DNA from 2 places in the Mangrovibacter sp. MFB070 genome. Region 2 is predicted to be linked to the other one. Evidence: predicted binding sites of a transcription regulator. Region 2 holds the regulator's gene; the other holds the start of a gene.
What was found. Region 2 encodes Fur, which represses iron uptake genes when iron is present. Its sites were predicted from a motif close to ATAATAATGAGAACNACTATCAA; they were not measured.

Region 1: exbB (tol-pal system-associated acyl-CoA thioesterase) is a predicted target of Fur. The motif match lies at 2,415-2,437, and genes of this name have one in related genera.

What each region holds. Positions count from the first base shown of each region.
Region 1 covers NZ_JJMI01000018.1:57,460-61,663, reverse strand. The annotation lists gene DT73_RS06345 (hypothetical protein) at 88-498, shown strand; gene DT73_RS06340 (hypothetical protein) at 503-895, shown strand; partial or broken gene exbD (TonB system transport protein ExbD) at 1,188-1,607, opposite strand; gene exbB (tol-pal system-associated acyl-CoA thioesterase) at 1,614-2,348, opposite strand; gene metC (cystathionine beta-lyase) at 2,595-3,782, shown strand; gene DT73_RS06320 (DedA family protein) at 3,918-4,204, shown strand, end outside.
Region 2 covers NZ_JJMI01000025.1:150,790-154,993, reverse strand. The annotation lists gene DT73_RS12905 (beta-N-acetylhexosaminidase) at 1-1,380, shown strand, start outside; gene fur (ferric iron uptake transcriptional regulator) at 1,513-1,962, opposite strand; gene fldA (flavodoxin FldA) at 2,248-2,778, opposite strand; gene ybfE (LexA regulated protein) at 2,935-3,225, opposite strand; gene ybfF (esterase) at 3,357-4,133, opposite strand.

The sequences.
Region 1 (4,204 bases), on a different contig from region 2:
TTTGATTTTAATTTTACAACATGTTATTGTCAACGTTACACTCGCCCTAAATAATTTTATCTTTTTGATATAAAAGGCTTATTAGTTATGCTGCCAGATAACCTGGTGCCCGGGCGGTATCACTATATAGTTCCGGAATCACCGCAAGACAGTTCTGATACCCCATCTGATTTCACTTTAGTTACTGAAAAACTTCAGGAACTCGAAGTGGAAATTCTTAGTAGCGTCTCGCAACCCGGGCGTATTGGCCTGCCGAAGAACGCCCTTCTGGAAGAACATGACCGCTATTTCAAAGAGCGGCTATTTAGTGTTGCTAAAATAGAGACGTTTGCCCGGGTACTAAAAGAATTAGTCGCAGAAAATGAAATTACCCAGGAAGCCCTCTCTGAGCTAATCACACAGAAAACCGTAGAAATAAATGAACAAGGTGAAAAAATTTGGCTTAATTTAATTACCAGCGAAATTAAATCACCTTTGTTTTACCGGTTTGAGGATTAGCCCTATGTCTGAACAGGCTCAATCAATTAATAAAAATTTCACTTTAAATACTGAAAATAAGCACCAATTTATCTTAAGTAGAAATTTACAGTCACTGCGGCTTTATAAAAACGAAGTGGTAGACCGTTATACCCGTAAAGTATCCAGCATTCCGGCAGCCCTGGTTGAATTGAAGTGGCAGAACCGTAAAGCGCTGTACTCGTTCCAGGTGAAAGAAGAAGTTTATGGCAGCGTGTTGTGCCAGTTACTGGCCAGCAACCCGGAGCTAAAAGAAAAGGTCATGGCGCGTATTGAGGCACATTACCAGCAATTCCGTACTCATGAAGCACAAACACTGGAAGTCTCACGCAAACTGGTTGACGGCCAGTTTAAGACGTCTTCTGCGCTCGGCAGCTAACCTCCCACATCTTAATTTTCTGGCACATTCTTTCACACATAAAAAAAGCGTGGCCAGTGCCACGCCTTGATTCCAGTAAGAAGCAAAGCAAGCCTGCCGTCTTACCTGGAACAGATAAAATTCCCACTATTGACTCACCAGCCGGGCTGGCAGCAATCCGCATTATTAACGGATTAGCCACTCACCCGTTACCCTGCTCGTAACACAAGGCTTACTTAGTGGCGGCCTCTGCCGGCTGTGATGGCTGAGCGGGTTGTGGTGACGCACTCGTCGGGCCTGCTGCTGCCCCGGCTGCTGGGTTACTTTCTTGCGCTACCAGGCCAATTTTGAGATACCCGGCCTGTTGCAGCATATCCATCACATGCATCAGGGTTTCATAATCAACCGTTTTATCCGCACGGAAAAAGATAGTGGTGTCTTTCTTCCCTTCTGTCATGGTGTTCAGGACGTCCACCATGTTCTGCTCAGTTACAGGCTCATCGCCGATAAACAGCGTTTTGTCGGCTTTGACTGACAGATACAGGGGTTTTTCCGGGCGTGGTTGCGGCTCGCTGGATGAACCAGGTAAGTTCACTTTTACGTCAACTGTCGCCAGTGGTGCCGCCACCATAAAGATAATCAGCAACACCAGCATCACATCAATAAAGGGTGTGACGTTGATATCGTGCATCTCGGCGCTGTCGCCAGCGTTCTCGTTAAAATGCATAGCCATAAGGCATCAACCTACACGCAGTTTCTGAGCGGGCTGGATATTTCGTGCTTCACGGCTCGCGGCCAAATCCAGATCCCGGCTTTGCAGTAACAAGACTTGCGCCGCCACATCACCCAGAGAGGCTTTGTAATTACCGATCATGCGCGCGAAAACGTTGTAAATCACCACAGCTGGAATAGCAGCAACCAGGCCAATTGCGGTAGCCAACAGCGCTTCTGCGATACCCGGAGCCACAACTGCCAGGTTCGTTGTTTGCGATTGCGCAATACCGATAAAGCTGTTCATGATGCCCCAGACCGTGCCGAATAAGCCGACGAACGGAGAAATAGCACCAATAGTCGCCAAAAAGCCATTACCACGCCCCAGATAACGCCCGGTTGCCGCAACGCGGCGCTCCAGACGGAAACTGGTACGCGATTTAATACCTTCGTTATCAGTACTGTCTTCTGAAAGGACCAGTTCGTCCTGTGCTTCATTAATTAACTGAGCACTCAGACTGCGGGCGTGAAAACCGGCAGCCGTTTCGCTGGCTTCATCTAAAGAGCGGGCACTTGAGAGCGCGGAATACTCACCATTCAGGCGGCGTTTCCAGGCAAGCAGTTCAGTAAATTTGCGAAAGAACAGCGCCCATGTGACCACGGAGGCGAGCAACAGGCCAATCATGACCAGCTTCACCACAATATCGGCATGATGATACATACCCCAGACGGACAAATCCGCCTGCATCAAATTTTCTGCCACAGTGAATCTCCAGGACCAACATGAAAAAAACGAATATTGGCGGTATCATATCAAAATACCGTCGAATTGATAGTCGTTCTCATTAGTATTTACATAATGACCTGGATCACACTCTTTTTCTTTGCGCCAGGACAGAAATTCACCGCTTTTTTCCGCGCTTTTTCTTATGACGCTAATTTCCCTGTGCCGGTCCCGGCAGAAGCGTGGTAACTTATTTAGACATCCAGACGTATAAAGGGACAGGCAATGTCAGAGAAACATCTTGAAACCGCGCTGATTACTGCTGGCCGTAACAAGCGCTATACCCAGGGTTCTGTTAACAGTGTTATCCAGCGCGCATCCTCGCTGGTATTTGAGTCCGTCAGTGCTAAAAAGCAGGCTACTGCAGGCCGTGCAACAGGTGAGTTATTTTACGGCCGCCGCGGCACCCTCACGCATTTTTCCTTGCAGGAAGCTATGTGTGAACTCGAAGGTGGTGCTGGTTGCGCACTGTTTCCTTGTGGCGCTGCGGCCGTCGCAAATACTATTCTGGCCTTCGTTGAACAAGGTGACCATATTCTGGTAACACGCACCGCGTATGAACCGACGCAAGATTTGTGCACCAAAATCCTCTCCCGGTTAGGCGTGACCACCTCCTGGTTTGACCCGCTAATTGGCGCTGATATTGCCAAACTGGTCAGGCCGGAAACGCGGGTTGTTTTTCTGGAATCCCCTGGTTCCATTACTATGGAAGTGCATGATGTCCCGGCTATCGTCAAAGCAGTACGAGAGAAAGCCCCCAATGCCATTATTATGATGGACAATACCTGGGCTGCGGGTGTGTTGTTTAAGGCTCTGGATTTTGGTGTCGATATCTCAATTCAGGCGGGCACAAAATATTTGATTGGCCATTCCGATGCGATGGTTGGCACCGCAGTTTCCAACGCCCGTTGCTGGGAACAACTTCGTGAAAATGCCTACCTGATGGGGCAAATGTTGGATGCCGATACCGCGTACATGACCAGCCGCGGTTTACGTACCCTGGGTGTGCGCCTGAAACAACACCAGGAAAGCAGCATTGCTATTGCCAGTTGGTTGCAACAGCATCCGGCAGTTGAGCGCGTTAACCACCCGGCTTTGCCTGGCAGTAAAGGCCATGAATTCTGGAAGCGCGATTTTACCGGCTGTAGCGGGCTGTTCTCCTTTATTTTGAAAAAACGCCTTAGCGAAGCTGAGTTTGCCCATTTTCTGGACAATTTCAGCCATTTCAGCATGGCCTACTCCTGGGGCGGGTTTGAGTCACTCATTTTAGCGAATCAACCTGAAGAAATTGCCGCTATCAGGCCGGAGAGTGAGGTAGACTTTACTGGCACCCTGGTACGCGTTCACATCGGTCTTGAGAATGTGTCAGACCTGATTGACGACCTCGCCGCCGGGCTGGAGCGTATTGGTTAACTCAGTTTGGTTTAAGTCTGAAAAAAGTTGTCATACATGAGTATGGGATGTGCCATGTTGAGCGCCGGATCAAGGTGTTAAACTGTATCCGTCAGGTACAATTACTCTAATTTATGCTGTTCCACGGGATGTTTCATGGTTGTTATCGAAAATATCATCGCTGCACTTTGGCACCATGATTTTGTGGCTCTGACTAATCCACATGTTATCGGTATCGTATATTGCATCATGTTCGCAACACTGTTCCTTGAGAACGGCTTGTTGCCTGCAGCCTTTCTTCCCGGGGACAGCCTGCTGTTACTCGCTGGCGCAATGATTGGCCGGGGTGTAATGGATTTTACTTCTACATTATTGTTGCTCACCGCCGCTGCCAGCCTTGGCTGCTGGCTGAGTTACCTGCAAGGCCGCTGGCTGGGCAATAC
Region 2 (4,204 bases):
GATTACATTGAAATACTCAAATACGCTAAAGCCCGCCATATTGAGGTGATTCCGGAAATTGATATGCCAGCGCATGCCCGGGCTGCTGTAGTGTCAATGGAAGCACGTTATGACAGGCTGATGAAAGAGGGTAAGCCTGATGCAGCGAATGAATACCGTTTGCTCGACCCGACCGATACATCGCGTACCACGACGGTTCAGTTCTATGACAAGGCCAGTTATCTGAACCCGTGCCTGGATTCATCTCGCCGCTTTGTTGATAAAGTAATGAGTGAAATTCTCCAGATGCATAAAGAAGCCGGTTTGCCGCTGGCAACCTGGCATTTTGGCGCAGATGAAGCGAAAAATATCTACCTGGGGGCCGGGTACACGGATAAAGCCAGCCCGGAGGCAGGAAAAGGGCAGGTGGATATGAGCCAGCAAGATAAACCCTGGGCGAAATCCGAAGTGTGCCAGGCGCTGGTGGCATCTGGCGCAGTTGAAGATATGGCGCATTTGCCAAGCTGGTTTGCGGTAGAAGTGAGTAAACTGGTTGATGCCCATGGCATTGAGAAAATGCAGGCCTGGCAAGATGGCCTGAGAGATGCGTCAGGCGCGTCGGCCTTTGCAACTAAACGCACCGGGATTAACTCCTGGGATACCCTGTACTGGGGTGGTTCAGATGCGGTGAGTGACTGGGCCAATAAAGGCTATGAAGTCACGATTTCCAACCCGGATTATGTTTACTTTGACTTCCCGTATGAAGTAGACCCAATGGAGCCGGGCTATTACTGGGGAACCCGGTTTACCGATGAACGTAAAGTGTTTAGCTTCGCACCAGATAACTTGCCGCAAAATGCAGAAACTTCGGTAGACCGTGATGGCAATGCGTTCAGTGCCGGTTCGGCGAAGTTATGGCCCGGGGCTCATGGTTTGTCGGCGCAAGTCTGGAGTGAAGTTGTTCGCACTGACGAAGAAATGGAATACCGTTTATTCCCGCGTATTATTTCAGTAGCGGAGCGTGCCTGGCACAAGGCTTCCTGGGAACAGGACTGGCAGCCCGGGCGGGAGTATAAAGGCGGAGAAACCCACTATGTCGATACGGCTGCTTTGGCAAAAGACTGGCAGCGGTTTGCCAATGTGTTAGGCCAGCGTGAGTTGGCGAAACTGGATGCCGCCGGTATTGCCTGGCGTGTTCCGGTACCTGGTGCCCGGATTGTTGACGGGAAACTGGCCACTAATGTCAGCCTGCCAGGGCTCAGGGTTGAATACTCCGTTGATGGCGGGGAGCAGTGGCAGGTTTGGCGGGATGACGCCCGGCCGGTTGTCAGTGGTAACGTACAGGTGCGTGCTGTGAGCCCGGATGGCAACCGAACCAGCAGGGTGGTGATTGTTGAGTGACACGGGTTTGCTTGCGGGGCAGGAGTGCCCTGCAAGCGGCGCGGCATAAGGCCAAAACAGATAAAAAAAAGCCAGGTTCTAAACCTGGCTTTTTTTTGGGGTCACATTGCACCGGCTTACGGGTACACCCGATTATTTGGTGCCTTCGTGCGCATTTTCATCATCACGGCAATCGCCTTCAGCACAATGACCATAAAGGTACAGGCTGTGGTTTGTCAGGCGGATACCATGGCTGGAAGCAATTTCACGCTGGCGAGCTTCAATCGAATCATCGCTGAACTCGATAACTTTACCGCAGTCAAGGCAAATCAGGTGGTCATGATGGTGCTGCTGCGTGAGTTCGAAAACGGATTTACCACCTTCGAAGTTATGGCGTGTAACGATTCCGGCGTCATCAAATTGGTTGAGCACGCGATACACGGTAGCAAGACCAATCTCCTCTCCCATGTCAATCAGTCGCTTGTATAAATCTTCCGCGCTGACATGGTGATTGTCCGGCTCCTGCAACACTTCCAGGATTTTTAACCGGGGAAGCGTGACTTTCAGGCCTGCCTTCTTTAATGCGGTGTTGTTGTCAGTCATGCGGAATATGTCCTGTTGCTTGCAAAGTGCCCGTGAATGGGCGTACGACGTAATACGCTAAAGTTAATGCGTCTCATTATAGGTTTGACACTCCCTAAAGAAAACCGCAAGTCTCCAGCAAAATTGAAAAATAATAATCTGACAGCACTGGCAAATTTACCAAAAATACATGCTGTCAACTGGATCATTGTACAGCGCTAACGCGAAAAAGTTAAAAAAATGTAGCAATTATTTTTATCGGTTTTACCTATCAATCCGGCGCAATATAATTGCGCCGGTGAACTATCAGGCATTAATAATGCTATCGAGCTGCATTTCTTCGGAAACTTGCTTAACCCATTTTTCAACACGTTCAGCTGTCAGCTCAGGCTGACGGTCTTCATCGATAGCCAGGCCGACAAAATGGTCGTCATCCGCCAAACCTTTCGACGCTTCAAAATGATACCCGGCAGTTGGCCAGTGACCGACGATAACCGCACCACGTGGTTCGACGATGTCGCGCATTGTGCCGAGTGCGTCACAAAAATATTCGGCGTAATCTTCCTGATCACCACAACCGAACAGGGCTACCAATTTACCCGTAAAATCAATTTCTTCCAGTGTAGGGAAAAAATCATCCCAGTCACACTGTGCTTCACCGTAATACCAGGTTGGGATACCAAGCAGCAGAATATCGAAGGCTTCAATGTCTTCTTTGCTGCTCTTGGCTATGTCGTGCACTTCAGCAACATCTTTACCAAGCTGTTTTTGAATGATTTTTGCAATGTTTTCAGTGTTGCCGGTGTCGCTGCCGAAAAAAATGCCTACGATCGCCATGAGTTTAATAACCTCTTGAAACTTAATGTTATGGTGGCGTGAGTTTGTCCACAGATAAGGCAATGATAGCAGAACAGCTTCCAGTGCGGAAACAGCTATCATTACCGGGTGCACACACTGCTACATGAAAAGGAAAAACTGCCGGGAATGCGTGGATTATATATGACCTGGTTTTGTGTTATCTAACTGAGCCATCAGCATCTCTTCAATAAGTTCGCTACGGCTCATGTTTCGCACCTGCGCCAGCTCATTCAGCGCATCTACCGCATCGGCATTCAGTTTTAATTCCACACGCTTAAGCCCACGAACCTTATCGCGTTTAAGCTGGTTGCGTTTGTTAATACGCAATTGTTCGTGACGTGACAGTGGATTTGTTTTCGGGCGACCCGGACGGCGTTCATCCGCGAACAGATCTAATGTCGTACGGTCCGTTTGTTCTTTTGCCATGATTAGAATAGTGAGGAAAACAGGTGGCTTGAGCAACGTGCTCGGGCGCATTACAGCGCGCCATGATACATCAGGCTACATGACGCGCCAACGCGAAAGCCACATTTGCCAGCCAGTCGGCGGCTTTTTAATCAGTTTTCGTCCGAAGGGCTAAGAAAACGGCGAATCGCGCGAATGACTGCCTCTGGTTTTTCTGCATGAACCCAATGACCTGCACCTGCAACGACCCAGGCTTTGGCACAGGGGAATTGAGCAAGCAGTGTTTCACGATACTGTTCCTGAATATAAGGCGACAGCCCGCCGCTGATAAAGAGTGCCGGATGCGGCCATGGTGTGACGGTTTCCCATCCAACAATATTGCTGTATTGCGCTTTGAGTACCGGGACATTAAAACGCCACTCGCCATTAACAAAGGATTTCAGCAAAAACTGAATAACCCCTTCTTCATCGAGGATGTTGCGCATGATTGCCGCTGCATCCTGCCGGGTAGTTACACCGGCTGCATTAACGGCGTCTATAGCGGCAAAAATAGTATCATGGCGGCGAACGTGATAATCGACGGGGGCAATATCAATAGCGACCAGTTTTTCAACCCGTCCCGGTGCCTGTTGTGTCACCGCCATTGCGGTTTTGCCACCCATTGAATGGCCGATGAATATCGCCCGGTCTATGTGCTGTTCGTCCAGCGTGTCCAGTACATCCTGCGCCATGGCAGGCCAGGTCATAGTGTCACTGCGTGCAGACAGGCCGTGGTTGCGTAAGTCTATTTGCAGTACGTCGTGGTCCTTAACCAGGTCCCTTGCCAGAACGCCTAAATTATCCAGCGTACCGAATAATCCATGGATGAGCACAACCGGTGGATTGTTAGTCATTTGTTGAGCAGATTGCAGGCGAGCGTGTAATTTCATAGAAAACTTCTTTTTTTCGCTGTCTCAGGAATAGGGTATTATGTTGGCTATTCTGCCATCCGGCTGCAAGG